DNA from 4 places in the Thioalkalivibrio sp. AKL17 genome. Region 1 is predicted to be linked to each of the others. Evidence: predicted binding sites of a transcription regulator. Region 1 holds the regulator's gene; each other region holds the start of a gene.
What was found. The regulator sigma-54, encoded in region 1, starts transcription at its own class of promoters, with help from an activator protein. The targets are predictions, from matches to a motif close to TGGCANGNTNCNTGCTT.
Positions count from the first base shown of each region.

Region 2: a site for sigma-54 is predicted at 2,435-2,451, ahead of D577_RS0112015 (pilin). Genes of this name have one in related genera too.
Region 3: a site for sigma-54 is predicted at 5,077-5,093, ahead of cynS (cyanase). Genes of this name have one in related genera too.
Region 4: a site for sigma-54 is predicted at 6,398-6,414, ahead of fliL (flagellar basal body-associated protein FliL). Genes of this name have one in related genera too.

Region 1 is NZ_KB898768.1:58,443-66,569, forward strand. Features, by position in the region: gene lptB (LPS export ABC transporter ATP-binding protein) at 1-340, shown strand, start outside; gene D577_RS0110385 (RNA polymerase factor sigma-54) at 425-1,948, shown strand; gene hpf (ribosome hibernation-promoting factor, HPF/YfiA family) at 1,952-2,290, shown strand; gene D577_RS0110395 (PTS sugar transporter subunit IIA) at 2,295-2,759, shown strand; gene hprK (HPr(Ser) kinase/phosphatase) at 2,762-3,802, shown strand; gene rapZ (RNase adapter RapZ) at 3,808-4,695, shown strand; gene D577_RS0110410 (PTS sugar transporter subunit IIA) at 4,700-5,125, shown strand; gene D577_RS0110415 (HPr family phosphocarrier protein) at 5,097-5,369, shown strand; gene D577_RS0110420 (AEC family transporter) at 5,373-6,305, opposite strand; gene trxA (thioredoxin) at 6,402-6,794, opposite strand; gene D577_RS0110430 (LON peptidase substrate-binding domain-containing protein) at 6,851-7,453, opposite strand; gene D577_RS0110435 (flavin prenyltransferase UbiX) at 7,450-8,085, opposite strand; gene mpl (UDP-N-acetylmuramate:L-alanyl-gamma-D-glutamyl-meso-diaminopimelate ligase) at 8,082-8,127, opposite strand, start outside.
Region 2 is NZ_KB898770.1:443-7,251, forward strand. Features, by position in the region: gene D577_RS0112005 (mannose-1-phosphate guanylyltransferase/mannose-6-phosphate isomerase) at 25-1,620, shown strand; gene D577_RS0112010 (prepilin-type N-terminal cleavage/methylation domain-containing protein) at 1,857-2,285, shown strand; gene D577_RS0112015 (pilin) at 2,546-2,998, shown strand; gene D577_RS0112020 (TIGR02281 family clan AA aspartic protease) at 3,230-3,787, shown strand; gene D577_RS0112025 (MarR family EPS-associated transcriptional regulator) at 4,113-4,439, shown strand; gene D577_RS0112030 (nucleotide sugar dehydrogenase) at 4,804-5,970, shown strand; gene D577_RS0112035 (DUF4258 domain-containing protein) at 6,197-6,451, shown strand; gene D577_RS0112040 (DUF2283 domain-containing protein) at 6,454-6,645, shown strand.
Region 3 is NZ_KB898769.1:22,389-30,515, forward strand. Features, by position in the region: gene amrB (AmmeMemoRadiSam system protein B) at 1-754, opposite strand, end outside; gene amrS (AmmeMemoRadiSam system radical SAM enzyme) at 822-1,934, shown strand; gene D577_RS0111690 (EAL domain-containing protein) at 1,977-4,406, opposite strand; gene cynS (cyanase) at 4,585-5,031, opposite strand; gene D577_RS0111700 (sigma-54-dependent Fis family transcriptional regulator) at 5,214-6,872, opposite strand; gene D577_RS0111705 (ABC transporter permease) at 7,081-7,920, opposite strand; gene D577_RS0111710 (ABC transporter substrate-binding protein) at 7,917-8,127, opposite strand, start outside.
Region 4 is NZ_KB898764.1:447,826-455,952, forward strand. Features, by position in the region: gene fliF (flagellar basal-body MS-ring/collar protein FliF) at 1-1,490, shown strand, start outside; gene fliG (flagellar motor switch protein FliG) at 1,480-2,493, shown strand; gene D577_RS0102050 (FliH/SctL family protein) at 2,490-3,254, shown strand; gene D577_RS0102055 (FliI/YscN family ATPase) at 3,251-4,630, shown strand; gene fliJ (flagellar export protein FliJ) at 4,627-5,088, shown strand; gene D577_RS0102065 (flagellar hook-length control protein FliK) at 5,156-6,241, shown strand; gene fliL (flagellar basal body-associated protein FliL) at 6,452-6,931, shown strand; gene fliM (flagellar motor switch protein FliM) at 6,942-7,919, shown strand; gene fliN (flagellar motor switch protein FliN) at 7,936-8,127, shown strand, end outside.

The DNA.
Region 1 (8,127 bases):
CGTGCGCCACAGCCCCGGCATCGCGTTGTCCGGAGGCGAACGGCGGCGCGCCGAGATCGCCCGTGCGCTGGCCGGTGATCCGCGGTTTATCTGCCTGGACGAACCCTTCGCCGGGGTCGACCCGATCTCGGTCAGCGAGATCCAGGAAGTGATCCGCCACCTGGCCGAACGCGGCATCGGCGTACTAATCTCGGACCACAACGTGCGCGAGACCCTGGGCATCTGCCACCGCGCCTACATCCTCAGCGAGGGGCACCTTCTGAGCGCGGGAACGCCGGAGGAACTGCTGGACGATGCCCGCGTGCGCGAGGTCTACCTCGGCGAAAATTTCCGCCTGTGACACCGATCGCCACATCCGGCCGGTGCACAAGGCCACAACAAGGGATTACTATTCACTTATGGTGAACAACGCCTCTCCCAACTCATGCTGAAGCCCGGGCTGAACCTGCAGCTCGGTCAGACGCTGACCATGACGCCGCAGCTGCAGCAGGCCATCCGGCTGTTGCAGCTCTCGACGCTGGAGCTCCAGGCCGAGATCCAGCAGGCGCTGGAAAGCAACCCCATGCTGGAACAGGCCGAGGACGACGAACTCGGCGCCGATGGCGAAGAAACCCCGGACCCCGGCACCGAGGGCGAGAACGAGACCGCCAGCGATGCCGCCGCCGGCACCGGCGAAACGGTGGACGCCGGCGGTTCGGAGGATGTCATCCCCGACGAACTGGTGACCGACACCCGCTGGGAAGACATCTACGACGCCAGCGCCAGCCCGCGCGGACTGGACGACCGCGATCCCCTGGAAAACACCTCGGACGACGATGGCGGTGGCCTGCAGGACCACCTGCTGTGGCAGCTGCATCTGTCGCACCTGACCCCGCGTGACCAGCGCATCGGCGCCGCCCTGATCGACACCATCAACGGCGACGGTTACCTCGAGGGGGACGTCGAGACCCTGGCCGACACCATCAGTCAGGGCGAGGACACCCCGGTCGGCACCGACGAGGTGGAGGCAGTGCGCCACTGGCTGCAGCACTGCGACCCCCTCGGGGTCGGGTCGCTGGATCTGCGCGAGTGCCTGGAGGTCCAGCTGGGCGAGCTGGCGCCGGACGCGCCCTCGCGCGAAGCCGCGCGCGCGGTCCTGGAACACGGCATGGACGCCCTTGCCCGGCGTGACTACAAGGCACTGCAGCGCCAGAGCGGCGTGCGCGATGCCGACGAGCTGGCCGCGGCCCTGGACCTGATCCGTACGCTCAACCCGCGCCCCGGCGCCCAGATCAGCGAGACGCCGCCGGAATACGTGGTCCCGGATGTCTACGTGCGTCATACCGACCAGGGCTGGCAGGTCGACCTGAATCCCGAGATCGCCCCGCGCATTCGCGTCAACGACCTCTACGCCGGCATGGTCCGCCAGGTCTCCGATGCCCGCGACAGCGCATTCATGCGCGACCAGCTGCAGGAGGCGCGGTGGTTCATCAAGAGCCTGCACAGCCGCAACGACACCCTGCTGCGCGTAGCGCGAGCGATCGTCGAACGCCAGCAGGGGTTCCTGGAACACGGCGAGGTGGCGATGCAGCCGCTGATCCTGCGCGACATCGCCGAAGCCCTGGAGATGCACGAGTCCACGATCTCGCGGGTGACCACGCAGAAATACATGCACACCCCCCGCGGAGTGTTCGAATTCAAGTATTTCTTCTCCAGTCACGTGGGCACCAGCGACGGCGGGGAATGCTCCGCGACCGCGATTCGTGCCATGATCCGCGAACTCATCGAAGAGGAAACGCCGGGCAAACCGCTCAGCGATTCCCGCCTCGCCCAGATCCTGGCGGATCGGGGCATCAACGTGGCCCGACGTACCGTGGCCAAATACCGGGAGGGCATGAACCTGCCATCCTCCAGCGAACGCCGCCAGATGGCCGCCATGCCGACCGGAAGCAAACCGAAAGGAGCCTGACCCATGCAGATCAACCTCACCGGACACCACGTCGAAATCACCGACGCCCTGCGCGACTACGTCAACGAGAAATTCCAGAAGCTGGAACGCCACTTCGACAAGGTGATCGACGTGCACGTGGTGCTGACCCACGAGAAGACGCAGAAGCTGCACAACAAGGCGGAAGCGAATCTGCAGGTCACCGGCAACCACATCCACGCCGAGGCCAGCCACGACGACATGTACGCCGCCATCGACGGCCTGATCGACAAGGTCGACCGCCAGCTGATCAAGCACAAGGAGAAGGTCAAGGACCATCATCGCGCCGAAGGCCACCAGCGCAACCGCGAACAGACCCCGTAAACCGATGAACCCGGCCGAGCTCATCACCCCGGAGCGCATCGGACTGGAAGCCGACTGCTCCAGCAAGAAACGAGCGCTGGAAACCCTCGCCGATCTGCTGGTGGACGGGGCCGCGGACGGGCTGGCGGCCAGCGCCGCGTTCGAAGCCATGTCGGCCCGCGAAAAACTGGGCTCCACCGGGCTCGGCCATGGCGTGGCGATTCCGCACGGCCGTCTGGCCGAGCTGGATACGCCCCGCATCGCGGTCCTGCGTCTGGATCAGGGCGTGGATTTCGAGGCCATGGACCACGAACCGGTGGACATCCTGATCGCCCTGCTGGTGCCGGAAGAGGCCACCAGCGAACACCTGGACCTGCTGGCCCAGCTCGCACGCGGCCTGTCGCAGCCGGACACCCTCGCCGGCATCCGGCGCGCCGCGGACAGCGCGGGGGTCCAGCAGGCCCTCACCCGGGCCCTGGGAGACACCTGACCATGGCCGACCGGGCGGAGGCGGCAGGCGACGGCACCGCGAGCAACATCACCATCGCCGCGCTCACGCGGGCGATGGGGAGCCGTCTGGACCTGCGCTACGTCCACGGGGAGGAGGCCGCGGGCGACCGCGAACTCCTGGGAGTCGGCGATGGCGACCTGCCGCTGGCCGGCCATCTCAACCTGATCCGCCCCAACCGCATCCAGGTCATCGGCGACTACGAGGCCCGCTACATCGCCGGCCTGTCCGACGAACAGCGTGACCACCTTGTGCTGGAGATGGCCCGCACCGGCACCACCATGGTGATTTTCGCCGAGGACACCTGCCCGTTCCCGCGCATGCCCCACGCTGGTGACGACCCTCTACCAGTGATACTGTGCACTCGCACCTCCTCGCACGAAGTCATCGCCCTGCTCCGCTATTTCCTGCAGCAGCGCCTCGCTCATTTCGAGGTGCGCCACGGGGTGTTCATGGAGATCCTCGGGATCGGCGTGCTGATCTCGGGGGCGTCGAGCGTCGGCAAGAGCGAGGTAGCGCTGGAACTGATCTCACGGGGCCATCGGCTGATCGCCGATGATGCCCCCGAATTCGCGCGCATTGCCCCCGATATCGTGCGCGGACACTGCCCCGCCCTGCTCCAGGACCTGCTCGAGGTGCGCGGCCTGGGCGTGCTCAACATCCGCGCGATGTACGGCGACTCGGCGATCAAGGGCGGCAAATATCTGCGCCTGATCATCGATCTGCGCGACCACAACGAGCCCTCGCCGGTGCCGGACGATCGTCTGAACGGGCGTCGCGGCGAAAGCGAGATCCTCGGCCTGCGCATCCCGCTGATCAGCCTGCCGGTGGCGCCGGGGCGCAACATCGCGGTCATGATCGAGGCCGCGGTCCGCAATCACCTGCTGCACATGCAGGGCTACATCGCCGGGGACGACCTGCGCGCCCGCCAGCGGCGCCAGATGGGCGAGGATCAGCAGGAGGAGTCCATCTTCCACATCGGCGGGCCCAGCACCACGGTCCCCAACCCCGATCCCGAGGGCTGACCGACATGCGTCTGCTGCTGGTCAGTGGTCTGTCGGGTTCCGGCAAGACCGTCGCCCTGCATACCCTGGAGGACGCCGGCTACTTCTGCGTCGACAACCTTCCGCTGCCGATGCTGCCGGAACTGGTGGAGAAGGTCCGCAGCGGCCATTACGACACCGGCGGTGACCGCCACCTGGCCGTGGGCGTGGACGTCCGTTCGGGCCTCGACGCCCTCAGCGGCTTCGGCAAGCTGCTGGGCGAGCTGCGCGGATCGGGCCTGGAGGTCGAGGTGCTGTTCCTCAATGCCTCCGACGAGGTCCTGCTGCGCCGCTACCACCTGACCCGCAGGCGGCATCCGCTGGCTCGCGACGGCATCCCGCTGGTGGAAGCGATCGGCATGGAACGGACCTGGCTGGGGCACGTGGCGGTGGAGGCCGACCTGACCGTGGACACCAGCCGGCTGTCGATGCATGACCTCGCGCGCACGCTGCGGGGCCGGGTCGGCAGCCGCGAGACCGCCGGCCTGTCCCTGCTGTTCCAGTCCTTCGGCTTCAAGCACGGCTCGCCGCTGGATTCCGATTTCGTGTTCGACGTGCGCTGTCTGCCCAACCCCCACTACGAGCGTGAACTGGCGCCGCTGACCGGGCTGGATCCGGCGGTGGCGGGTTTCCTCGACAGCCACGGCGAGGTCGGGGCGATGCTCGAATCCATCCACGGCTTCCTCGACACCTGGATCCCGCGGCTGGTGGCGGACCATCGCAGCTATGCCACGGTCTCCATCGGCTGCACCGGCGGGCGCCACCGCTCGGTCTACCTGGTGGAACGGCTGGCGGCTGCGTGGCGCGAGCGGGAACATGTTACTGTTAGCACCCGTCATCGCGAGCTCGATTCTCTCTCCCCTGAAACGGAGTAGTTCCATGGGCGTCGGTCTGATCCTGATCACGCATCAAAACCTGGGCGACACACTCCTGCAGACCGCGCAGAGCATGCTGGGAGACCTGCCCGAGGACTGCGAGTCCATGGCGATGTCGCAAAGCGACGATCCGGACGATATTCAGGCGCAGGCGCGCGCCCGCATGGAAACCCTCGACAGCGGTGCCGGTGTGCTGGTCCTGACCGACATGTTCGGCTCCACGCCGGCCAACGTGGCCAGCCGCGTGGCGCGCGGACACAACGCGCGCGTGATCGCGGGCGTCAACCTGCCGATGCTCGTCCGCGTACTCAACTACCGCCATCTGCCCCTGAGCGAACTGGTCAACAAGGCGCTGTCCGGGGGCCATGACGGAATCCTTCTCTGCGACCAGGAATCCAGCGATGCCGCAGCGCGCAGTTCCCATCGTTAACCGGCTGGGCATGCATGCCCGGGCCGCCGCGAAGTTCGTCGGCCTCGCCAGCCAGTACACCGCCGACGTCACCGTCGCACGCAACGAACAGGAAGTGAACGGCAAGAGCATCATGGGGGTGATGATGCTGGCCGCCGCGCAGGGCTCGGAGATCACGATCCGCACCGACGGCGCAGAGGATGCCGAGGCGGCGCTGGATGCCCTGACCGAACTGGTCGCGGACCGCTTCGGCGAGGAATCCTGAGGCTCATCCCCCCAGAAGACCGCCGGCCAGGGCGAACCACAGCGGCAGGGTAACCAGCGAAAGGGCCGTGGTCAGGGTCACCGCGGCCGCGTACAGCCCGGTATCCAGCCCGAAGCGGTCACAGAACACCAGCCCCAGCACCATCGCCGGCATGGCCGCCTCCAGCACCGTCCCGGTCGCGGGGATCCCCTCCATGCCCAGCAGCCACACCAGTCCCAGCGCCACCGCCGGCGCCAGCAGCAGCTGGATCACCACGACGACCGCCAGCGGGCGGGCGTCGCGCCCGTGAAAGCGGTGGAAGACCAGTGCCAGGCCCAGAGCGAACAGCATCAGCGGCGACACCGAATCCGCCAGCAGTCCCAGCCACTCCTCCAGCCAGACCGTCTGCGGCACCCCGCCCAGGTTCAGGGTGACACCGGCGAGGGCGGCCCAGATCGACGGCACCGACAACAGGCCGCGCAGCGGATGCACCGGCGGCATGCGGCCGTCGCCGTAGCGGCGCGCGAGGACCACGCCCAGGGTCAGCACCAGCGGCAGGCAGGCGAACAGGTCGTACTGGATGGCAACCGCGCGCCCCGCCTCGCCGAACAGACTGTCGAGGATCGGCAGGCCCAGATAGGTCGCGTTGGGCCAGGCGGCGGCCAGCAGCATCGCGCCCACTGCGGCTCGGTCGGCGGTGCATGCACGGCACGCACCGGCAGTAACGGCCAGGGTAATCAGGACCGTCGCCCCGGCCACCAGGGCGATGCGCACCGAGTCCAGGCCCAGCGGTGCAGTCCACAGGACCTGCAGCACCAGCGCGGGCAGCAGCAGGTAATAGACGAGCGTAGTGAGGACCCGGCGGGTGGTTTCGGCATCCAGACCGCCGGGCTGCAGGATCCGCCAGCCGACCCCGGCAACGATCAGGGCCCCCATCTGGGTCATCACGCTGAGCACGGGGGGGGACCTCGTCGGCTTGTCAGGGTCGGTTCGAGTGGCGGACGGAGCGACCCGGAAACGGGCCGCGGGAGGTGGTTACGGCGGGAGCCGGGCTCAGGCGTTGCCGCCGGCCTGCTGCTCCTGTTCCTGCTGCTGCTTTTCGATGTCGGCGCGCACGGCCTCCATGTCCAGCTCGCGCACCTTGCCCAGCACCTCGTCCAGCTGCGCCGCGGAGAGGACGCCCGGCTGCGAAAACACGATGACCTGCTCGCGGAAGATCATCAGGGTCGGGATGGAGCGGATCTGGAAGGCACCGGCGATGCCCTGCTCCTCGTCGGTGTTGACCTTGGCGAAGACGACGTCGTCGTGCTTGTTCGAGGCTTCCTCGAAGGTCGGCGCGAACTGCTGGCACGGGCCGCACCACGGCGCCCAGAAATCCAGGATGACGATGTCATTCCCGGTGATGGTGGATTCGAAGTTGTCCTGCGTGAGTTCCTGAACGGCCATGATCGGCTCCGGCTTGAAATTACGGCCCTTTACCTTAACAGGCCGCCCAGATGCTGTCAGGGAGACGACTGCGCGAGCATGGCCGCCCGCAGACGCTCGAGACGATCGATCGGATCATCGGATTCCAGCAGCGACTGCTTGACCGCGAGATCCACCGGCAGCAGCTCGGCGAGCCGTCCGGCCACCCAGGCCGAATCATCCAGGTGCCGTTCGAGATGCGACCAGGGCGTGCCCAGCTGATCCAGCAGACGCTCCAGCAGATCGGCCAGCGATGCATAGTCCACCGGCAGGCTGACCGCCGGCCATTCGTCCAGCGGCTCCACCTCGCCCAGCCACAGTCCGTCATCCCCGCGCCGCGGGTTGTGGATCTGCTGGCGCTGCGCCCCCTTGGCGAGGATCCCCAGCAGACCGTCGGGGCGCTGGTCCCAGTCGATGATGCGCGCCTCGGTGCCCACCGCATGGAATCCGACCGTCGGATCCGATTCGTCCGGCGGTTCTTCGCCCTCGGCGGGCGGCTCGATCGCCACCACCACGAAGCCGCTGTCGTCGCGCAGGCAGCCACGCACCATGTCGAGATAGCGCGTCTCGAAGATCCGCAACGGCAGCAGACCACCCGGGAACAGTACGGTGTTCAGCGGAAACAGCGGAAGCGTCTTCATTCGGGGCCGTCCTCTCCACCCTGGCGGTGCCCGGTCCCCCAGCGGGGACCCAGTGCGTGTTCGATCTGCAGGTGATCCAGGACCCGCGCCACCATGAAATCGATCAGGTCCTGCAGACCTTCAGGGCGATGGTAGAACGCCGGATTGGCCGGCATCACCACGGCGCCCATGCGGGTCAGACGCAGCATGTTCTCCAGATGGATCTCGGAGAACGGGGTCTCGCGCACCACCAGGATCAGGCGGCGGCGCTCCTTCAGGACCACGTCGGCGGCGCGCTCGATCAACCCGCGCGAAGCCCCGGTCGCCACCGCCGAGACCGTGGCCGTGGTACAGGGGCACACGACCATGGACTCGGGGGCCGCCGAGCCGCTGGCCACCGGGGCGGTCCACTGATCCGGGCCGTAACACTGAATCTGACCCGGCTCAGCAGCGTAGCGTTCACTGAAGAACCGGGCGATCTCCGCCGGCCGCCCGGGCACGCCGAGGTCGGTCTCCATCCCGAGCACCACCTGTCCCGGCTTCGACACCATCAGATGCACTTCGACCCCGGCCTGCACCAGACACTCCAGCAGGCGCAGGCCATAGGGTGCCCCCGACGCGCCGGTCAGGGCCAGGGCGATGCGCCGACTCATGACCGCTCCTCCCGCAGGCGGTCGATCAGGCGCTGATGCAGC
Region 2 (6,809 bases), on a different contig from region 1:
CCCGCACTGGGGTATGATGCCGACATGGACGATACCGTGATCCAGCCCGTGATCCTCGCCGGCGGTTCCGGGACGCGCCTGTGGCCGCTCTCGCGCGAGGCGCATCCCAAGCAGTTCCTGGCCCTGCCGCATGCCGATGGCCCGACGCTCCTGCAGCAGACACTCGCCCGCGTAACCAGTGCCTCCCCCGGCTCGACCACGCCCCGCGGGAGGCCGGCCCTCCGGCCGACCAGCTCCGGCGCCCGATCGGCCGGAGGGCCGGCCTCCTACCGGGCAGGGTTTGGTTGTAGGAGGCCAGCCCCCTGGCCGATCCCCCCGGAGTCTGCTGCGGAGCCCGCCCCGGACCCCGCCCCACGCTTCGCCCCCGCCCGCGTCCTCGTCGGCGCCGAACACCGCTTCCTCGCCGCCGAACAGCTCCGCAGCGCCGGCCACACCGACCTGCCGCCACTGATGCTGGAACCCGAGGGCCGCAATACCGCCCCCGCCATCGCCCTGGCCGCCGCCTGTGAAGAAGCCGCGGGCCGCGACCCGCTGCTGCTGATCCTGCCCGCCGACCACTACATCGCCTGCACCCGCGACTTCCACGCGGCCGTGGCCCGCGCGACCCCGCTGGCCGAAGAAGGCTACCTCGTCACCTTCGGCGTTTCCCCCGAGCGCCCCGAGACCGGCTACGGCTACATCCGCCGCGGCGAGTCACTGGGCGACGGTGGCGCCCGCGTGGCCCGCTTTACCGAAAAGCCCGACGCCGCCACCGCCCGGCGCTACCTGGAAGAGGGCGGCTACCTGTGGAACGCCGGCATCTTCCTGTTCCGCGCCTCGCGCGTACTGGCCGAACTCGAACGCCACGCCCCCGACATCCCGCGCGCCGCGCGCGCCGCCATCGCCGGCGCCCGGCACGACCTCGACTTCCTCCGCCCCGACCCCGAGGCCTTCCGCCAGGCCCCCGCGCGCTCCATCGACTACGCCGTGATGGAAGCCACCGAGGCCGCCGCCGTCACCCCACTGGACGCCGGCTGGACCGACATCGGCTCCTGGGAGGCGCTGGCCGCCCTGCAGGCCCCGGACGCACAGGGCAACCACACCCGCGGCGACACCGTACTGGAAGACTGCACCCGCAGCCTGGTGGAAGGCCACGACACCCTCGTCGCCGCCCTCGGCCTGCAGGAGACTGCCGTGATCGCCACCCCGGATGCCGTGTTCGCCGCACCCCGCGACAGGCTCCCCGAACTGCGCGCCCTGGTCGAACGCCTGCGCGAACAGTCCCGCCCCGAGGTGCACCAGTACCCCACCGTGCACCGCCCCTGGGGCCACTACCGCAGCATGGAGACCGGCGAGCGCTACCAGGTCAAACACCTGCACGTACGCCCCGGCGCGCGGCTCTCCCTGCAGCGCCACCGCCACCGCGCCGAACACTGGATCGTGGTCGCCGGCACCGCCCGCGTCACGCGCGGCGAGCAGGTGTTCGACCTGCACGAGGATCAGTCCACCTACATCCCCGTCCACGGGATCCACCGCCTGGCGAACCCGGGTCCGGGGCCGCTGGAGGTGATCGAGGTGCAGACGGGGGATTATCTGGGAGAAGACGATATCGAACGGCTGGAGGGGCAGAGGACCGGGTAGGCCCCTTGTAGGTGACACGCTTTGTCACCTCGGGTGACGAGATTTGTCACCCTGCTGGGAGTGACGAAATTCGTCACCCCTGTTGGAGCGGGCTTCGCAAGTGAAATCCCGCATAAACAGAAAGATAGGCATTTTCATTATTTTGGCATGGGTGATGCATGACTCCGGGTGGCTACCCAAAGGTGGCTGGACTCTGGTCCCGCTAATCCATGTCAAGGAGACATACCATGCAGAAAATGCATCGCTCCGCCCAAAAGGGCTTCACCCTGATCGAACTGATGATCGTCGTCGCGATCATCGGCATCCTGGCCGCCATCGCGCTGCCGGCCTATCAGGACTACACCGCTCGTGCCCAGGCGGCAGAAGGACTTTCCGTAACCTCCGGCCTCCGCACCGATATCGCTGAGCGTGTGGCCACCGGTCGTACCGTCGATTTTTCGCCTGATGTGACCGAACTCGAACGCGGTGAATATATCGACTCTATCGAGTATGCTCATGACGGCGCTGATGGGCCGACGATTACTATCACTTGGGATTCGGAGAATTCGGGCCTGTCGGGTGATATGCTGCTGTATCCCCGTGACTGGGATGACGATGCGGACGCCGAGAATAACAACATTGCGGGCTGGATCTGCGCCGAACTGGATCTGCGCCGAAGATGGTGACATGGCCGAAAATCACCTCCCGGGTGGTTGCCGCGACGACTGATCTAGGGCAGTGAAGCGTCAGCCGGAGTCTTCTTCGGCACGGTGAGAAAGGCCGCCCTTCGGGGCGGCCTTTTTTGTTTCAGAAAATGTGTCTGACTCCTCATTTTTGGCACATGAAATGCTTTTTGTAGCTTGAGCGCTGGTGCAGAGGCCTCTGCAGGGTCGGCTGCTCCGGGCAATCCATAAGGCATTTATCGGGCTTCGAGGAGAGAGTCACCATGACAGGCAGGACGACGCAGGGCTTCACGTTGATCGAATTGATGATCGTTGTGGCGATCATCGGCATCCTGGCCGCGATCGCGGTTCCGGCCTATATGGAATACACCGCGCGGGCGCAGGCCGCCGAGGGTGTGACGATTACCGCCGGGTTGCGCCAGGACGTGGCGGAAAGGGTGGCTCAGGGAAGGAGCCTGGAGGGCATGAATACGGATGGCTATGATTTCGAGCCAGCGAAGTATATCCGTGAAGTGGAGCTGGAAAACGACGAGGATGATGGCCTGACGATCATAATTCGCTGGGATGGGGACAACTCGGCGCTCGGGGACACGAGCATGACGTTCCGGCCGAAGAATGCGGATTATGCGGATGACGGCAACGTGGCCGGCTGGTACTGCGCCGCAGCCGACGACATGGCCGAGCGGCACCTCCCGAGAGGATGTGTCGAAGAGTGATCCAAATGAACTCCCGGGGCAGTGCCAATCGACCATGATCGTGTCCTCGTTTTGCCCTGGCCTTGCGCACACGCGTGGGCGCGTAACCGGGTATGGGGGGCTCATTACATGAGTAAGCTCGCGTCGGGTTGGGGTGGTCGCCTCGGGTGGCTCCTGTGTTTGGGGTTTCTCCAGGTCGCCCCACTGTCTGCGGGTGAGATCACCGTCCACGCGGTATTCGATGGGCAAGCGGTGATCTCCGTGGACGGCGAGCGGGCCGTGGTGGCCGAGGGCGAGAGCGGTCCCGGCGGGGTTCGGGTGCTGCAGGCGGGCGGCGGGCGTGTGCAGGTGGAGTTCGCGGGGGAGACCCGCTGGCTGGACCGCGGGGCGGGGGCTTCGCGTGGTGGCGTGACGGGTGGAGCGGGTGGTGCCGCAGGGAAAGCCGTCGGCCCCGGGGTCACCGTGTACACCGATTCGCGCGGGGTGCACAGCCTGACCGTGGGCGTGAACGGCCGGGCCATCACCATGGAGGTGGACCGCGAGGCCGAATCGGTGATGCTGCGCGAGCGCGACGCCGAACGCGTCGGGGTGGACGCCGACGCCGGCAATACCGTGCACCTGCGTACCGAGCGCGGCCGCGTGAACGCCCGCCGCGTCACGCTGGATGAAGTGCGGGTGGGTGGCATCCGCCGCAGTGGCGTGAGCGCGGTGATCGTGCCGGACGATCACATCCACCGGGCGCGCCTGGGGCGGACCTTCCTCGATCGGGTGGAGGTGGAGCCCAGCGGTGACGCGCTGATCCTGCGGTAGGGGCGGTTCGCGCCGGTTCGCCTGCAAGCAGGCTCCTACAGACGGGCGGTGGGGCACCGTAGGAGCGGCCTCGGCCGCGAACCGGACGTGCGTTCGCCCGGGCTCCGGCTGTTCGCCTGCAAGCAGGCTCCTACAGGCGGGTGGGGAGGCTGTTCGCGTGCGGGCGTGCTCCCACGATGGGCGATGTGTCCTTGCCGGTCCACGGGGGGTATGGTCCAATATGCTCCATTCGTTCAGGGGGTGAACGGCGCCGGCCGTGCGCCGCCGTCCGGATCCCCCGCGTATCCCGGCACCGACGTGCCGAAAGCCCCTCGAAGGCGGTGAATTGCAGCGAGACGAGATCCAGTACCGAATTCTGAAGATCCTTCAGGACCATCCCGAGCTGAGCCAGCGCGAACTGGCGGAACGGCTGGGGGTGTCGGTGGGCAGTGCGCATTATTCTCTGAGGGCGCTCATCGACAAGGGCTGGGTCAAGGCGGGTAACTTTGCCCGCAGTGAGAACAAGACCCGCTACCTGTACAAGCTTACCCCGCATGGCGTGGCGGAAAAGGCCCGGCTGGCCCGTGCGTTCCTCCAGCGCAAGCGCGAGGAGCATGCCGCCATTCAGGCGGAGATCGCGGCGCTGGAGGAAGAGCTGAGGCAGAGCCGGTAGGAGGCCAGCCCCCTGGCCGATGGGGCCGTGTTGTAGGAGCGCAGCCCCCTGCGCGATGGGGCGTGTCCCGGGCCCGATCGGCCGGAGGGCCGGCCTCCTACGGTGTTGTAGGAGCGCAGCCCCCTGCGCGATGGGGCGTGTCCCGGGCCCGATCGGCCGGAGGGCCGGCCTCCTACGGTGTTGTAGGAGCGCAGCCCCCTGCGCGATGGGGCGTGCCCCGGGCCCGATCGGCCGGAGGGCCGGCCTCCTACGGTGTTGTAGGAGCGCAGCCCTCTGCGCGATGGGGGTGTCCCGGGCCCGATCGGCCAGGGGGCCGGCCTCCTACGGGGGCGGGAAATTAAAACAGACCAGGAAGGATGACGGAATGAAGATTGCAGTGGCCGGAACCGGTTATGTGGGCCTGTCGAATGCCGTGCTGCTGGCGCAGCACCACGAGGTGGTGGCGCTGGACGTGGTGCCGGAGAAGGTCGAAAAGATCAACCGGGGCGAATCGCCGATCATCGATGCCGAGATCGAGGAGTTCCTGGGCAACGGCTCCCTGAACCTGACCGCGACCCTGGACCCGCAGCAGGCTTACCAGGGCGCGGAGTTCATCATCATCGCCACGCCCACCGACTACGACCCGCAGACCAACTACTTCAATACCCGCTCGGTCGAATCCGTCATCCGCGACGTGCTGGCCATCAACCCGCACGCGACGATGGTCATTAAATCCACCGTTCCAGTCGGCTACACGCGCGAGATCAAGGCGCAGATGGAGACCGACAACGTCGTGTTCTCGCCCGAGTTCCTGCGCGAGGGCCGGGCGCTGTACGACAACCTGCACCCCTCGCGGATCATCGTCGGTGAACAGTCCGATCGCGCCGAAACCTTCGCCAACCTGCTGGCCGAAGGCGCCGTGGACGACGACACCCCGATCCTGTTCACCAACTCCACCGAGGCCGAGGCGATCAAGCTGTTCGCCAACACCTATCTCGCCATGCGCGTCGCCTACTTCAACGAACTGGACAGCTACGCCGAGACCCACGGCCTGGACACCCGGCAGATCATCGAGGGCGTGTGCCTGGACCCGCGCATCGGCAGCCACTACAACAACCCTTCCTTCGGCTACGGCGGCTACTGCCTGCCCAAGGACACCAAGCAGCTGCTGGCCAACTACGACGAGATCCCCAATAACATCGTCAAGGCCATCGTCGACGCCAACCGCACGCGCAAGGACTTCGTGGCCGATGCCGTGATCGCCCGTAACCCGAAGGTGGTCGGCATCTACCGCCTGGTGATGAAGAGCGGCTCCGACAACTTCCGCGCCTCCGCCATCCAGGGCGTGATGAAGCGCATCAAGGCCAAGGGTATCGAGGTGATCGTCTACGAGCCGGAGCTTCCGGACGACGAGTTCTACCGCTCCCGGGTCATCCGCGACCTCGAACAGTTCAAGCGCGAGGCCGACGTGATCGTCGCCAACCGCATCACCGACGACATCCGCGACCAGACCCACAAGATCTACACCCGCGACCTGTTCAACAACGATTAACGCTCCGTAGGAGGCCAGCCCTCTGGCCGATCGGGCCCGTCCGGAACCCCAATCGGCCGGAGGGCCGGCCTCCTACGGGGTGCCGGGTTGCCGCAGGAGGCCAGCCCCCTGGCCGATCGGGCCTGTCCAGACCCCAATCGGCCGGAGGGCCGGCCTCCTACGGGGTGCCGGGTTGCCGTAGGAGGCCAGCCCCCTGGCCGATCGGGCCTTGACCGAAGGCAATGGAATGCATTCCCAGAGATTTGAACGGCGGGTGACCGTAACGCGCCACGCGCAAGAACGAATGAAGCAGCGCGGTATCTCCGAAGCCGACCTCCTGGAATTGCTTGAGCGCGGCGACTTGCGTTACAAGGACGAGATACGGCTTTGGGTGGCGAAACACTTCGAGGGGCGGTCCGATAATCTTATCTGTGCAGCCGTGATCCTTGAGGAGCAGTTGGTGGTCAAAACCGTTATGCACCACTTTGACTGGAGAGAATGACGATGCGCACCACGTATGACGAAGCGGACGACGTTCTCGTGCTCCACCTCTCGGACAAGCCGATCACGCGCGAATGCTCGCAGGACTGGAATACCCATGTGAGCTACGCAGAAGACGGAACGATCGTCGAAGTCGTGATCCTCGAAGCATCCAAACAGGGCGCATGGCCACTCCTGCGATCCAGGGCCGCTTGATCCCCGTGACCCGCCAGAGGCGCGAACCTCACCTGTAGGAGCCCAGCCCCCTGGGCGATTGGGGTTCCGGACAGGCCCCATCGGCCAGGGGCTGGCCTCCTACGATGGGCCCGGACATCCTGTAGGAGCGCAGCCCTCTGCGCGACAGGAAGCCGAACAAGGCC
Region 3 (8,127 bases), on a different contig from region 1:
CGGTATCCGCCGAGGTGCGCCGGTCCAGGGTGGTGATGCCCAGTCCGCGGCGTCGCGCGGCCCGCAGCAGCCCGGCCAGCGGGCGGCAGCCGCAGGCGTCTTCCGGCCCCAGCGCGGTGTCATCCATGCGCTCGATGACCTGCTGGGTGGCCGCGTCCAGGCGCTGCGCGGTCGCCTCGTCGTGGAAATGCGACAGGTCCGAACTCACCACCACCAGCGTGCCGGGGTCGTCCCACAGCCGGTCGAGCACCGCCTCGACCTGGTCCGGGGACGCATCGCCGACGACCAGCGGGATCAGGCGGAAGTCCTCGAGGGCCACCTGCAGGAACGGCAGCTGCGCCTCCAGGCTGTGTTCCGGGCCGTGGGCGGCGTCCAGGGACTGCACGCCGGGCAGCCCGGCGAGGGCATTCACGGCCTCGCGGTCCACGGGGATGTCGCCCAGCGGGCTGCGGTAGTACGCGCTGTCGGTGGTGGCGATCCCGCGAAACGGCACGCGGTGCGAGGGCCCGAGCAGGACCACGCGCCGGATGCGGCCGGCCAGCGGACGCACTCGGGCGTAGGCTGCCGCCGCGACCGGCCCGGAGAACGGGAAACCGGCATGCGGGGCGACGATCGCCCGGGGCGCCGGAGCATCCGCCTCCGGCGGCGACACCTCGGCGAGAAAGCCCTCCACCATCTGCCGCAGGGTGGCGGCATCGGCGGGGTAGAAGCGCCCGGCGACGGCGGGTTCGCGGATGGCGGCGGTGGCGGACATGTTCACTCCACAATATCTCGGTGTTCGTAACTTGAATTGTGGCGCCGCGGCGCCCACATTCAAGGGTATGAGCCGTACCACCGATACCCCGCAGCATGACGCCTTCACGGTGTCCACCCGCTATTGGCACGCCCTCGACGATGGCCGTGTGCAGTGCGATCTGTGCCCGCGTTTCTGCAAGCTGAAGGAGGGGCAGCGCGGCGCCTGTTTCGTGCGCGCCCGGCTGGACGACGAGGTCGTGCTGACCAGCTACGGGCGCTCTTCCGGTTACTGCGTGGATCCGATCGAGAAGAAACCGCTGAACCATTTCCTGCCCGGGACGCCGGTGCTGTCGTTCGGGACCGCCGGCTGCAACCTGGCCTGCAAGTTCTGCCAGAACTGGGACATCAGCAAGTCGCGCGAGGTCGATACCCTGGCCGACCGGGCGGATCCGGAGACCATCGCGCGGGCGGCCGAGGAGCTGGAATGCCGCTCGGTGGCGTTCACCTACAACGATCCGGTGATCTTCCACGAATACGCGATCGACGTGGCGGCGGCCTGTCGTGCGCGCGGGATCCGCACGGTGGCGGTCACCGCGGGCTACATCACCGAGGCCGCGCGCGGCGAGTTCTTCTCCGCGATGGATGCGGCCAACGTGGATCTCAAGGCATTTACCGAGCGCTTCTACCACCGCCTGACCGGCGCGCATCTGCAGCCGGTGCTGGATACCCTGGAATGGCTGGTACACGAGACCGACGTGTGGACCGAGATCACCACCCTGCTGATCCCCGGAGAGAACGACAGCGATCCCGAGATCGTGGCGATGGCCGACTGGGTGTACCGGCATCTGGGTCCGGAAGTGCCCATGCACTTCACCGCCTTCCACCCCGATTTCCGCATGACCGACCATCCGCGCACGCCGCCGGAGACCCTGCAACGGGCGCGCAACATCGCCCGCGAGCGGGGGCTGCATCACGTGTATACGGGGAACGTGCACGACCGCGACGGGCAGAGCACCTGGTGTCCTTCCTGCGGGCAACGGCTGATCGGGCGCGACTGGTACCGGCTGTCGGACTGGAACCTCACCGCCGATGGCTGCTGCAATGCCTGCGGGGCGGCCGTCGCCGGGGTGTTCGAGGCGCGGCCGGGGGACTGGGGGCCGCGTCGCCAGCCGGTGCATCTGGCGGATTTTGCCCGCTGACCGGCGCCGACCCGGGTTTCGGCGAGTCCCTCGGCGTTTTCCTCAGCGCGGGACGCCGGCGGCGGCCACCCCGCCCTCGCAGTCTTCCAGCAGCTGCGGCAGCTCGTTCGCCGGGACCGGCGGGCTGCACAGAAAGCCCTGCCAGGCATCGCAGTAGCGGGTCTGGAGGAAGCTGCGCTGGTCTTCGGTCTCGACCCCCTCGGCCAGCACTTCCAGCCCCAGGTTGTGGGCCATGTTGATGATGGTTACGGTCAGTTCGGCATCGTTGGGGTCGTGCGGCAGATCCTGGACGAAGGCCCGGTCGATCTTGAGCCAGTCGATGTTGAAGCGCTTGAGGTAGGCCAGCGAGGAGTACCCGGTGCCGAAGTCGTCGATGGCCAGCGCCACGCCCAGGCCCTTCAGCTGCAGCAGGACCTCGCGCGAGCCCTCGGCCTGGATCAGGGTGGTTTCGGTCATCTCCAGCACCAGACGCCCGGGGTCCATCCCGGTGGAATCCAGCACCTCGCGCACGCGCGCGACCAGTGCGGGGTCGTTCATCTGGTGGGCCGAGAGGTTCACCGCCAGTGACAGCTCCGGCAGGCCCTGCCGGTCCCATTCCACCACCTGGCGGCAGGCCTCGCGCAGGACGAACTCGCCCAGCGGGCTGATCAGGCCGGTTTCCTCGGCCACCGGGATGAAGCGTCCGGGCGAGATCAGCCCCTTGTCCGGGTCGCGCCAGCGTACCAGCGCCTCGACCCCGGACACGCGGCGTTCGCGCAGGTCGATCTGCGGCTGGTAGAACACCTCGAGATGGCCGTTCTTCAGGGCCTCGCGCAGATGATTTTCGGTCTCCAGGCGCTCGCTGGCGGCGGCGGTGAGGTCCTCGCTGTAGAAGCTGTAGGTGTTGCGGCCCTGGGCCTTGGCGCGGTACATGGCCGCGTCCGCCTGGGTGATCAGGGCCTCGGGCGACCCGCCGTTATCGGGGAACAGAGTGATCCCCAGCGAGCCTCCGACCTGCAGCGAGCGCCACCCGCCCACCGCGAAGGGCTCGGCGATCACCGCCAGGATCTCCCGGGCCCGCTCCTCGAGGGCCTCCAGCGATTCGACATCGTCCAGCAGGACGATGAACTCGTCGCCGCCCAGGCGGGCGATGGTGTTGGCCCGTACCCGGTCCTTGAGCCTGTCGGCGAGGATCTTCAGGAGTTCGTCGCCGACCTGGTGACCGAGGCTGTCGTTGATGGTCTTGAAACGGTCGAGATCCAGGAACAGGATCGCGACCCGCCCGCCATCTTCGGCACTGGTGTTGATCGCCGAACGCATGCGCTGGGTCAGCAGCACCCGGTTGGGCAGGTCGGTCAGCGGATCGTGGCTGGCGCGATGCGCCAGCTCCGCCTCGTGCCGGCGCAGGCGGGTCTCGGCCTCGCGGCGCTGCTGCACCTCGCGCCCGAGGTCACGGTTGATCCGGTGGTAGCGCATGGTCGCCGCAGCCATCAGCGCCAGCAGCCCCAGCAGCAAGGCGATGGTGACCGCCGGGTTCTCGCGCCAGTAGAGCAGCGGGTCCAGGGCCGGGTTGCGTTCGTAGGGCGGGGCGCCCAGACGTTCCAGCAGGTCATGTGCCGGGGCGTAGGACAGGGGCGCGGCCCAGCCGAAATATTCGCCGGCCCCGCTTGCCGGGTGACCCTCCGGCATCTCCAGCAGGGCCACGGTCACCGCGTTGGCCAGGGCTTCGTCGGCATGTTCCATGCGCGAGAACGGCCATTCCGGGAACAGGCGGGTGGTGTGCTCGAACGGAAAGCCGGGGGTGTCGCGCGGTTCCAGCACCCGCAGCTCGCCGGGTTCGAACGCCCCGGCCCCGGCCATGCGGTCGAGCACGCCGGTGCGGACCGTGCCGGCGTCCGCGCGGCCGTCGAGCACGGCCTCGACCACGCGGTCATGTGGCATGTCGGTGAAAGTCAGTTCGGCGAGATCCTCGCGCGGATCCACGCCGGCATCCAGCAGGGCCTCGTGCCCGGCATGCCAGCCACCCAGCGAACCTTCCTGCACCGCGAACAGGTGCTGGCCGGCGATGTCCTCCAGCGCGGTGATGTCGTCGCGGTCGGCGCGCGTGAAGATGACGCCGCCGAACAGCCGGACCGGTTCGCCTTCGTGTGACGCGATCAGTGTGGTCAGGCGGCTGATGCCGTGGGCGTATTCCAGCTGGACGTAGTGCCCGGTATTGGTGAGAACGAAATCGATCTCTTCCCCCGCAGCCGCGTCTTCCAGCTCGGGGTAGTTCATCGCCCGCATGCGGAAATGGACGCCGAAATCCTCGCCGACGGCCTCGGTCAGGTAGTCCGCGGTCGGTTGCCAGCGGGCCTCGGCTGCACTTGCCTCGCGCACCGCGAGCACACCGATGTCCACCGTCGTGGCCCCATCCGGAGCGCCGGCGACCGCGCCCGGGAGGGACGGGAGCAGCATCACGGCCAGGACGAGGGTGCGGGGCAACCATTGCATGCCGGTCAGCCTACTACGAACCGGGCAGTGGATGCTCGTACGTGCAGACAACGGTTTGATTCGGGAACCTTTCGTGCCCGCGAGGGGCAGGGAAATGCAGGGAGGGCAGGGAGGAAAGGCTGGCAGAGCCCCGCCCGGGCCACGGCCACGGGCGGGCAAGGGGGCGAGTGGCCGGTGTTCACCAGCTCTTGTAGGGCAGGAACTTGCCGTTCCAGGTGATCTTCACCCGATCCCCCTTCGGGTCCTCGACCTTGTCGATGTCCATGGTGAAGTCGATGGCGCTCATGATGCCGTCGCCGAACTTTTCGTGGATCAGCGCCTTCATGGTGTCACCGTACACGTTGATTGCCTCGTAGAAGCGGTAGATCACCGGGTCGGTCGGGATGGTCTTGTCCCAGTGCTTGTGCGGGAACGCCTGCAGGGCCTTCGACACGTCGGGGCCCAGGTCGAGAAACGCGGTGAGCCGGTCGGCCGCCTCGGCGTCGAGGTGATTCATGCCGTAGCAGGCCGAGGTCACGTAGACCTCGTGCAGGCCGGTGGCCTCGGCGATGCCGGCCCAGGTCGCGGACCGGCTCTCCTTGGCTTCGAGGATGGTGGCGGTCATTTCGGTCTTGCTGAGGGTCATGGTGGCCTCCCGGTTGGTGTCGGATCAGTGTTGCCACCCAATGCTCTGCAGATCCCGTGCCAGCTGGACGCCGTTCACCGGATCCGCTCCGGGACGGCCGTACGGGAGCACGGGTCGGGTGAGGCGGACACTTTGTCCGCTCCCGGTGCGGACAAAGTGTCGACAATGTCCGCACCGGGGTCTCAGGCCAGTCCCAGTTTCTTCAGGCGGTAGCGCAGCTGGCGCGGGGTGAGGCCCAGGTCCATGGCGGCACGGGTCTTGTTGCCGCCGCTGCGTTCGATGGCGTCCCGCAGCTGGTCGGCCTCGGAGGCGTGCACGCGGCGGTAGGGGCGGACGATGCCGGGGCCGGCCGCCCCGTCGGAGTGCGCCTCGTTGCCGTGCGTGCCGGGAAAGGCCGGGGTGTCCGGCGATGGTGCGGCGTCCGGTTGCGGGGAAGCGGCGGGACCGCTGGCGTGCAGCCCCGGGCTGATGCGCGATTCTTCGTGCAGGATCTCGTCGATCAGGGCGGTGCCGATGCGGCCCTCGCTGGAGAGCAGCACCGCGCGTTCCAGCACGTTCTCCAGCTGGCGGATGTTGCCCGGCCAGTCGAAGGTCTCCAGACGCTCCATCACCCCGTCGTCCAGGACCACGTTCCAGCCATGGACGTGGGTGTAACGGTCGAGAAAGTGCCGTGAGAGCAGGCGAATGTCGCTGGCGCGATCGCGCAGCGCGGGCATGTGCAGCGGGATCACGTTGAGGCGGTAGAACAGATCGAGCCGGAATTCCCCGGCATTGACCGCTTTCTGCAGGTCCTTGTGGGTGGCGGCGACCACGCGCACGTCCACCGGGATGTCGCGCGATCCCCCGATCGGCTGCACGACCCGTTCCTGCAGCACGCGCAGGATCTTGGACTGCAGCGCCTCCGGCATGTCGCCGATCTCGTCGAGGAACAGGGTGCCGCCGTCGGCCAGGGCGATCTTGCCGGTCTTGGCGCTGGAGGCCCCCGTGAAGGCCCCTTTCTCGTGGCCGAACAGTTCCGATTCCAGCAGGTCGGCCGGGATCGCGGCACAGTTCAGGGAGATGAACGGTCGCGCGTTGCGCTGGCTGATCCGGTGGATCATGCGCGCGATCTTTTCCTTGCCGGTCCCGGAGTCGCCGGTGATCAGCACCGTGGCCTGGGTGTCGGCGATGCGGTGGACCTGCTTGAGGACGCTGCGCAGGGCGGGGCTCTCGCCGAGGATTCCGTATTTCGCCCCCTGGGTGTCGAGGGCGCTCTTGAGGTAGCGGTTTTCCGAGACCAGTTCGGCCGTGCGTTCGGCGATCAGCTGGTTGATGCGCAGGACCTGGCCGATCATGGAGGCGACAACGCGCAGCACGTTGAGATCGTCCTGGAACTGGCGCGAGCGCCGGCGCAGACGGTGGACGCCGAGTACGCCGATCGGCTGTTCGTCCTGCACGATGGGGACCCCGATATACGCCACGGTCTCCTGCGGCAGGGTGGCGCGATCGACCGCCCGGGCGAGATATTCCGGCTCGTTGTCGATGTCCTGGATCAGCGCGATCTGTCCGGTCTTCATCACCCGGCCGGTCACGCCCTCGCCCAGCGAGTAGCTGCCGCGCTCGCGTTCGGCGTCGGTCAGGCCGTAGGCATGCCGGATCTTCAGCTGTCCGCTGTCCGGGTCGGGCAGCAGGACCCGGCCGCGGTTGAGCCCCAGCAGCTGGGACATCATGCCGAGGATGCGGTAGATGGCGGCGTCCGGGTCGCGCGAACGGCCCATCAGCCGGGCGACCTCCAGCAGCAGGGTGATCTCCTGCTCGCGGGTCGCCTGGTCGGTGCGGTCTTCGGTGGCGGTGTCGTTCATGCCCGGTGGACATGCAGAAACCCTGCCAGTGTCAGGGAGCCGGGCACGGCGCCATGCAGCGCCCGGTTGGTCCGGCGGTGGGGCCCCGTAATGCACGCGAATGGTGCAATCCTGCGATATCCGTGCTTCGGCGGTGCAGGTGGAAAGGGAAAAAGGCCCGGCCGCGAACGGCCGGGCAGATGGAGGGAGCAGGGAGGAAGGGGGTGGTTCAGCTTTCGGCGTGGTAGCTGCTGCGCCGGATCAGCCGCACGCAGATGGCGTCCAGCATATAGCCGATCAGGCCGATCACCAGTACGAAGGCCGCCAGCTTGTCGTACTCGAGCGTGTCGCGGGCATCGTTGATGGCGTAGCCGAGTCCCGAGGTCACGCCCAGGTATTCCGCCGGCACCAGTACGATCCAGGCCACGCCGACGGCCAGGCGGATGCCGGCGAACACGTCCTGGGCGATCGCGGGCATCACGATGTAGCGCAGCGTGTGGTAGGGGTTGGCGCCCAGGTTGGAGCCGACCTTCAGCCACATCGGATCGATGCGCTGCACCCCGTGTGCGGTGGCGTAGGTGATCGGCCAGACCGCGGCGATGGCGATCAGGAAGATGATCGCCGCATCCCAGGTGGCGAAGGCCAGCACCGCGATCGGCATCCACGCCAGGGGCGAGATCATGCGCAGGAACTGGAACGGCACGTGGGTGGTTTCGCGCAGCACGTTGAAATAGCCGATCATCACCCCCAGCGGGACCCCGATCAGGATCGCGTAGAGCAGGCCGAAGCCGACCCGGTGCAGGCTGGATTCGATCGGCGACCACACCTGCCCGGAACTCACGATGTCCCAGAAGGCGGTCAGCGTGGGCCCGGGGGCGAAGCTGGCGAACGCCATGGTGTCGGGGTTGTTGGCGATCAGCCAGCCACCCCACCACCACAGGGCGAGCAGTCCGGCGATGCCCAGTACCGGATACTGCAGCGCCCGACGCAGGTGATTGGCGGTGCGCAGCGAGGCCCACCCCCACTCCCCGGGGGTGGCCGGCAGGTCGAATGTCGCGTCACGGTTCATAGCTGTACGATCTCCTCGCGGGCAAACGGCGAATCCATGTCCACGCCGGGTGCGTTGTGCCAGGCGGTGTATTTCTCCATGGCCTTCTCGACGAACTCGTAGTTGACCAGGTCATCGGCCACTTCCTGCGGGTCCAGGCCCTGCAGGAAGGTGGTGTCGCCGCCGACCAGGGTCTCGTTCATCGCCCCGACCAGCATCTTCGTCGCC
Region 4 (8,127 bases), on a different contig from region 1:
TGACCGCGCTGGACGGGGCCGGCATCCGCTACCGTATTGATACGAATACCGGTCAGATCAAGGTGCCGCGCGGCGATGTGGGTGAAGCCCGCCTGCATCTGGCCGGTGAAGGGCTGCCGCGTTCCGGGGATGTCGGCTTCGAGCTCCTGCAGGAGGACACCGGGATCGGCACCAGCCGGATGATGGAAAGCGCGCGCCATCGCCGGGCGATGGAAGGCGAGCTGGGCCGCACGGTCTCTTCGCTGGACGCGGTCGAGCGTGCCCGCGTGCACATCGCCGAAGGACAGGATTCGGTCTTCGTGCGTGAACGCACCCCGGCGACCGCCTCGGTAACCGTGCACCTGCACGGGGGCCGCTCCCTGAGCGAATCGCAGGTCCGGGCCATCGTCCACATGGTGGCCTCCAGTACCTCGGACCTGTCGCCCGAAAACGTGACCGTGGTCGACCAGCAGGGCCGGCTGCTGACCGAGGACGGAATGGAAGAGGGCGGCATGCGCAGCAGTGGCGACCGTCTGTCGTTCCAGGGCCAGGTGGAGCGCCGCTATGCCGAGGCGATCCGGGACCTGCTGTCGCCGCTCGTGGGCGGCGACCGCGTGCGGGTGCAGGTGTCGGCGGACATCGATTTTTCCGAAATCGAACGTACCGAAGAACTCTACGACCCCGACACGATCGCGCTGCGTTCGGAGCAGATCTCCGAAGATGTTCGCGGGGACGCCGGCGAAGGGCCGATGGGCGTGCCGGGCGCGCTGACCAATCAGCCGCCCGCCGGGGGCGCCGTGGGCGAAGAAGAAGGCGAAGGCGCGGAAAATGGTGAGAATGGGGCGGCCGGTCAGCGCTCGGGGTCCGCGACGCGCAACTACGAGGTGGATCGTCGCATCGCCCACATCCGCGAAATGCCCGGCGGCGTCGAGCGGCTGTCGACCGCCGTGGTGGTCGATTTCCGCGAGGAAGTGGGCGAGGATGGCGAGGTCCAGCGCGTCGCACGCGACGCCGAGGAAATCGAGCGTCTGGAGAACCTGGTCCGCCAGGCGGTGGGCTTCAGCGAGCAGCGCGGGGATTCGATCAACGTGGTCAGTGCTCCGTTCGAGGCGCCGGTGGAGGAAGAAATCGTCGAGGCAGAACGCCCGTTCTGGACCCAGGCCTGGTTCATGGAGCTGGCCAAGCTCATCGGGGCGCTGATGCTGGCCCTGATCATCCTGCTGACCGTGATCCGTCCGGCCCTGAAACATCTGATGAGCGGTGCAACCGCGCGCCCGGCGCAGCAGCCGCAGGCGGAGTCGGACGAGAATCTCGCCCTGACCGACCAGAGCGGGGAATCTGCGGCCGGTGGTGGCGGTCCCAGCGGTGAGGGCTCCGCGGTGGCTTCGCTGACCGGGCCGGAAGAGGATCAGCAGGAGATGGACCTCGAGGCCGTGCGGGGGATGGTGAAGGAAGATCCCAAACGCGTGGCGCAGGTAATGAAGACCTGGTTGAACGAAGATGGCCGATAGCAAGAAGTCCAAACTGGATGGCGCGGAACGGGCGGCCGTGTTCATGATGAGCCTCGGTGAGGATTCCGCCGCCGAGGTCATGCGCCACATGGGGCCCAAGGAGGTCCAGAAGATCGGCGCGGCCATGGCCAACATGGAGCGCATCTCGCGCACCGACGTGAACGCGGTGCTGGAGGACTTCTCCGGGCACGTGCGCGAGCAGACCGCGCTGGGTATCGGCGCCGACGATTACGTGCGCAGCGTGCTGCAGAACGCGCTGGGCGAGGACAAGGCCGAGGGCCTGATCGACCGTATCCTGCTGGGACGCAACTCCAAGGGGATCGATGCCCTGAAGTGGCTGGACCCGCGCGCGATTGCCGACATGCTGCGCAACGAGCACCCGCAGATCGTCGCCATCGTGATGTCGCACGTGGACGCGGATCAGGCCGCCGAGACCCTCAGCTATCTGCCCAAGCGGGTACAGTCCGACGTGGTGATGCGCATCGCGACCCTGGACGGGGTGCAGCCCTCGGCACTGCAGGAGCTGGATGACATCCTCGACCGTCAGCTTTCCGGCAACAACACCGCCAAGACCTCGATGGTCGGCGGGGTGAAGACGGCCGCGGACATCATGAACCTGATGGACGGGTCGCGCGAGGCGGAGATCATGGATACGGTCAGCGAGATGGACCAGGATCTGGCCGGCCGTATCGAGGAGCTGATGTTCGTCTTCGACAACCTGATCGACGTCGACGACCGCGGGATCCAGACCCTGCTGCGGGAGGTGTCCACCGAATCCCTGGTGCTGGCGATGAAGGGTGCCGACGACGACCTGAAAGACAAGATCTTCAGCAACATGTCCAAACGCGCCGCCGAAATGCTGCGCGAGGACCTGGAAGCCAAGGGGCCGGTGCGCGTGTCCGAGGTCGAGGGGGCGCAGAAGGAGATCCTGCAGGTCGCTCGCCGCCTGGCGGAGAACGGTGAGATCGTGCTTGGCGGCAAGGGCGGGGAGCAGATGCTGTGAGCGTGCACGACGCCGGGTCCGCCAGCGCGGCCTCCCTGTGGGAGCCGCCGGAGTTCGACGAGAACGGCAACGAGCCGGAACAGCGGCGCCTGCCCACCGCCGCCGAGATCGAGGCGATCGAGGAAGAGGCGCGCCAGAACGGTTTCGAGCGGGGCTACGCCGAGGGCCATGAACTGGGCAAGCAGGAGGCCGAAAAGGCGGCGCGGGCGCGCGAGGAAAAGAAGCTGCGCGAGGCCGTGGCGGCCCTGGAGTCGGTGGGTCAGGGGCTCAGCGATCCGCTGGCCGATGCCGCGGATTCCCTGGAACCGGAACTCCTGTCGCTGGTGACCGCGCTGGCGCGCCAGGTGATCCGGGTGGAGCTGCAGACTCGTCCGGAGATCATCCGCGAGGTACTGGATGAGGCGATGCGGCAGCTGCCGGGGCGCAATCGCAGCGTGCGGGTCCATCTGAACCCCGAGGACCAGGCCCTGGTCGAGCAATGGGGGTCCGCGCAGGCGGGCGAGATCAGCTGGGTCCCGGACCCGGAACTGGCGCGCGGTGGCTGTCGGGTTGAGGCGGGTGCGTCCGAAGTGGATGCCAGTCTGGAGCGCCGTCTGCGGCAGGCCGTGGAGGCCATCTGGGACGGCCACGCGAACGTGCCGGACACGGATCCGGAGCCGCGCGAGCCGGTCGAGGCCCCCGCGCATGACAGGGCTGCCCCGGAGAAGCGAGAGGAACCCGGGGACGATGCGTCGGCCCGTGATGAGGAGGATCCGGCATGACCGCCAGTATTCGCGATGCCCATACACGCCAGCGCGACGGGCTCACCGCGGGCCTGCGCGAACGGCTGGAGCAGTCGCGCGGGCGGGTCGAACGGGTGGCGGCCCCGCAGTCGCAGGGGATCCTGTCGCGCGTGACCGGTCTGACCCTGGAGGCCGAGGGCCTGCGCCTGCCGCTGGGCGGCCGCGCCCTGATCCATGGCGAACGGGGCGAAACCGTGCCCGCCGAGGTCGTCGGATTCCAGAACGACCGGACGTTCCTGATGCCGGAGGAGGCGGCCGCCGGGCTGGTGCCCGGGGCCCGCATCGAGCCGGTGGACACCCAGCGTTCGGTCCCGGTGGGCAATGGCCTGCTGGGGCGGGTGATCGACGCCCGTGGCGAGCCACTGGACGGCCTCGGGCCGATCCGAACGCATGACCGCGCCACCCTCAACGGACAGCCGATCAACCCGCTGTCGCGCGCCCCGGTGCGCGAGCCTCTGGATACCGGCGTACGCGCGATCAACGCGCTGCTGTCGGTCGGGCGCGGCCAGCGGCTGGGGCTGTTCGCCGGTTCCGGCGTGGGCAAGAGCGTGCTGCTGGGGATGATGACCCGCCACACCAGCGCCGACGTGATCGTGGTCGGGCTGATCGGGGAACGCGGGCGCGAGGTCAACGACTTCATCCACGAGATCCTGGACGAGGAATCCCGCCGGCGTACGGTGGTGGTGGCGGTCCCGGCCGATCAATCGCCGCTGCTGCGCCAGCACGGGGCCTGGGTGGCGACCACGGTGGCGGAACAGTTCCGTGACCAGGGGCTGAACGTGCTGCTGCTGATGGACTCGCTGACCCGCTTCGCCCAGGGCGCGCGCGAGATCGCGATGGCCATCGGCGAACCGCCGGCCTCCAAGGGGTATGCGGCCTCGGTGTTCGCGCGCCTGCCGCAGCTGGTGGAGCGTGCCGGCAATGGTGACGTGGGCGGGGGCTCGATCACCGGATTTTATACGGTGCTGGCCGAGGGGGATGACCCCAACGATCCGATCGTGGACGCTGCGCGCGCGATCCTTGACGGGCATGTAGTGCTCTCGCGCGAGATCGCCGAGACCGGTCGCTACCCGGCCATCGATGTCGGTGCATCGATCTCGCGCGTGATGAGTGCGCTGACGACGCCCGAACACGAGAAAGCGGCACGGCGGTTCCGTGATCTGGCCGCCACCTATCAGCGCAACCGCGACCTGATCTCGGTGGGGGCCTACCGCAAGGGTGCCGATCCACACCTCGACCAGGCCGTGGCGATGCATGACCGGCTGGAGCAGTTCCTGGCGCAGGGCACGACCGAGGCGGTGGATTTTGCCACCGCGCGGGATCAGCTGATCGCACTCACCGGGGGCGGGGCATGAATCCGCAGCGCATCGAACGGCTGTTGCGCATCCGCCAGATCGGCGAGACCGAGGCGACTCGCGAACTGGGCGAACGCATTGCTCAGCTGAACGCCGCCGAGGCCCAGCGCGAGCAGCTGGAAACCTTCCAGCAGGAATACCTGGCGGCCTCCATGCCGCAGGACCCCAACACCCTCAAGTGGCTGGCCGGCATGCGGCAGAAGCTGCGCGAGGCGCTGGAACAGCAGGCCCTGCGCATCCAGGCGGCCGAAAGCCAGGTGGAGACGGCTCGCGAGCAATGGCTGGAACACCATCGCGACTGCATGTCGCTGGAAAAGCTGCTGGAACGCACGCGAGCCGAAGACCAGCGTCATCAGGCCCGGCGGCAGCAGGTGGAGCAGGACATGTGGGCGACCCGCCAGGCCTTCGCACGGGAACCGGAATCCGGTGAACGTACGGTGAACTGGCAGGAATCTTGAAAGGCACGAGTACGCAGCCCCCGCAGGGGCGGACGCGCGCGGTGCGCGCAACAGGCGAGGACGGGACATGATCGCAGCACAGGCATCGGGACAGGGGCTGGGAGCGCTGGCGCAGCTGCTCGACGGCGGCGAGGGTATGGATCGGCTCAAGGAATTGAAAGACAAGGGAAAAGGCGGGGAAGACGGTTTCCTGAAGGCACTCCGCCCGCAGCTGGAAGCGATGCTGGGCGCGCTCGGGGTGGATGATTCCGAGCTGGCCGAGCTGGATCTGGAAGGACTGATCCAGCGGTTCCAGGATCTCCTGCAGGGGCAGGATCTGACCGCTGTGGACGGCATGCAATTGCCGCCCGGCTGGCTCACCGGCGAGGAAAGTGACGGAGAGATCGACGGCCGCGAGCTGCGCAGTCTGCTGGAAGACGGGCCCGAGTCCGGAGCGGCGGGCGACGGCATCCCGGTTTCCCTGATGCGCCTGTTCCTGCAGGCCGGCCCGGAAGGGCAGAACCCGGGGTCGCGGCTGCAGGAACTTGCTCCGGGGGCGCTGACCGGCGGTGGCTCGCGTGAAGGGACCACCGAGGTCCTGGCCCAGTGGCTGACGCAGGCCTCGGAATCGGCGCGCAGCGGCCGTGAGAATGCGCAGGCACTGGCCCAGCCGGCGACCCAGGCCTCCGATGCCGAGGGCGCGCGGGGCGGCGGGATGCGGCTGGATCTGACCCGTCTGCTGCAGACTTCGGGCGATCGCCAGCTTGCGGAGCAGATCCAGATGATGGCGCAGGCCCGTGGCGGGCGCACCGAGATGAAACTGCATCCGCCTCAGCTGGGGGTCCTGGATGTGCGGGTCAGCATGGAGGGGGATCGTGCCAGCGTACAGTTCTTCAGTACCAACCCCGTGACCCGCGAGGTGCTGGAAGCGGCAATGCCGCGCCTGCGTGACAGTCTGGCCGACAGCGGGCTCGAGCTCGCCGATGCCTCGGTGTCGGATGAACCGCCGGAGGATTCCACCGATACGGAGATGGCCGGCGACGGTTACGGCGGCGGGGATGAGCCCGGTGTCGCCACGGGTGCGGATGGCGAAGGGAGCGATGAAGAAGAAGGCCCCGTCGCCCCCGGCAGCACCCTTTCCTTCCTCAACCGTCGGGTGGACCTCTTTGCCTGAGGCCCGTTCCGGCAGACCGCCCGCCAGAATTTCGACGCGTCGCTCGGACGAACAACCGGTTCGTTGACGCATGAATCGGGCGGCGCCTTGACCCCGCGGGGTGTCTTTTCCACTGAAAAGACCACAACCTTCTGTTTCTAAAATAATCTTTGTTCATGGCACCGCGCTTGCTTGGGTTCGGGCAGCGAATCCACGCAACGCGGGTGTGTCATGGCGGAGAAGGAAGTCGAACTCGAGAACAAGGGGGGCGGCGGCAAGAAATGGATGATCATCATCCTCCTGGTCGTCGCCGTTCTGCTCGCCGGCGGCGGAGGCGCGGCCGCCTGGTTTCTGCTGTCTCAGGAGGCTGACGAAACGGCGGAAGATCTGCCGCCCGAGCGCCACTATTCATCGCTCGATCCCATGACGGTGAACATCGATGCCCCGGGAAGCGTGCAGTTCCTGCGCGTGCAGATCGGTCTGGTGTCCACCGACCCGGCGGTCCTGGAAGCCGTGGAGGATCATCTTCCCGTAGTCCGCAACGACATCCTCGGCGTCCTCTCGGATCAGGAATATACCGAGCTGAACACGCGGGAAGGCAAGGAAGCGCTGGCGGAGGACCTGACGGCCACCGTCCGTGCGATCCTGGAGTCGCGCGAAGCGCCCTTCGATCTGGAGCGCGTGGTGTTCACCGAACTGGTCATGCAGTAAGGCGCGCGTCATGGCACAGCAAACCGACATCCTGAGCCAGGACGAGATCGACGCGCTGCTGCACGGCGTCGATGCCGGTGACGTCGAGACCGAGGAGGAAGAGTTCCCCAGCGACGGTCAGGCGCGCGAATTCAACTTTGCTACCCAGGACCGGATCGTGCGCGGGCGCATGCCCACGCTCGAGATGATCAACGAGCGCTTTGCCCGGCATCTGCGCGTGCGGCTGTTCAACATGCTGCGGCGTTCGGCCGAGATCTCGGTCAGCGGCACCCGGCTGACCAAGTTTTCCGAGTACATGCACTCGCTGTTCGTGCCCACCAGCCTGAACCTGGTGCGCGCGCATCCACTGCATGGCACCGGACTGTTCGTGTTCGATCCCAAGCTGGTGTTCATCCTGGTGGACAACTTCTTCGGCGGCGACGGGCGCTTCTACACCCGCATCGAGGGCCGTGACTTCACCCCGATGGAAATGCGGGTGGTGCACAGCATCCTCGAGGGCGCGTTCGAGGACATGACCAAGGCCTGGGAGCCGGTCATGGACATCGACTTCGAGTTCCTCAACTCCGAGGTCAATCCCCAGTTCGCGAACATCGTGAGCCCCACCGAGATCGTGGTGATCAACGAATTCCACATCGAGCTGGATGGCGGCGGCGGCAATCTCCACGTGACGCTGCCGTATTCGATGATCGAACCGATCCGCGAGCAGCTGGATACCGGTATCCAGTCGGATCGCTCCGATGTCGATCAGCGCTGGATGAACGCCCTGCGGGAAGAGGTTCAGGACGCGGACGTGGAGATCGCCTCGGTGCTCACCGAGGCGGAGGTCACCGTGCAGGAGCTGCTGGACATCAAGCCGGGCGACATCATTCCGGTGGACATCCCCGAAGAAGTCACTCTGAAGGTCGAGGATATCCCGCTGCTGCGCGGCAAGTTCGGGGTTTCGAATGGCCAGAACGCGATCAAGATCAACGGTCGCGTACAACGATAGGGAAGAGGACAGGACGATGGCAGACGACGACAAGCGTCCGGATCAGGAAACCGAACAGGGCGACGGCGAGGAGTCGGTGGATCAGGATGCCCTGGCCGATGAATGGGCTGCGGCCCTGGCGGAGCAGGATGACAGCTCCGGGGGCGAGGCGGAGGACCCCGACGCACTGTTGGCCCAGGCGCAGTCCAATTCGCACGAGAGCGATGCG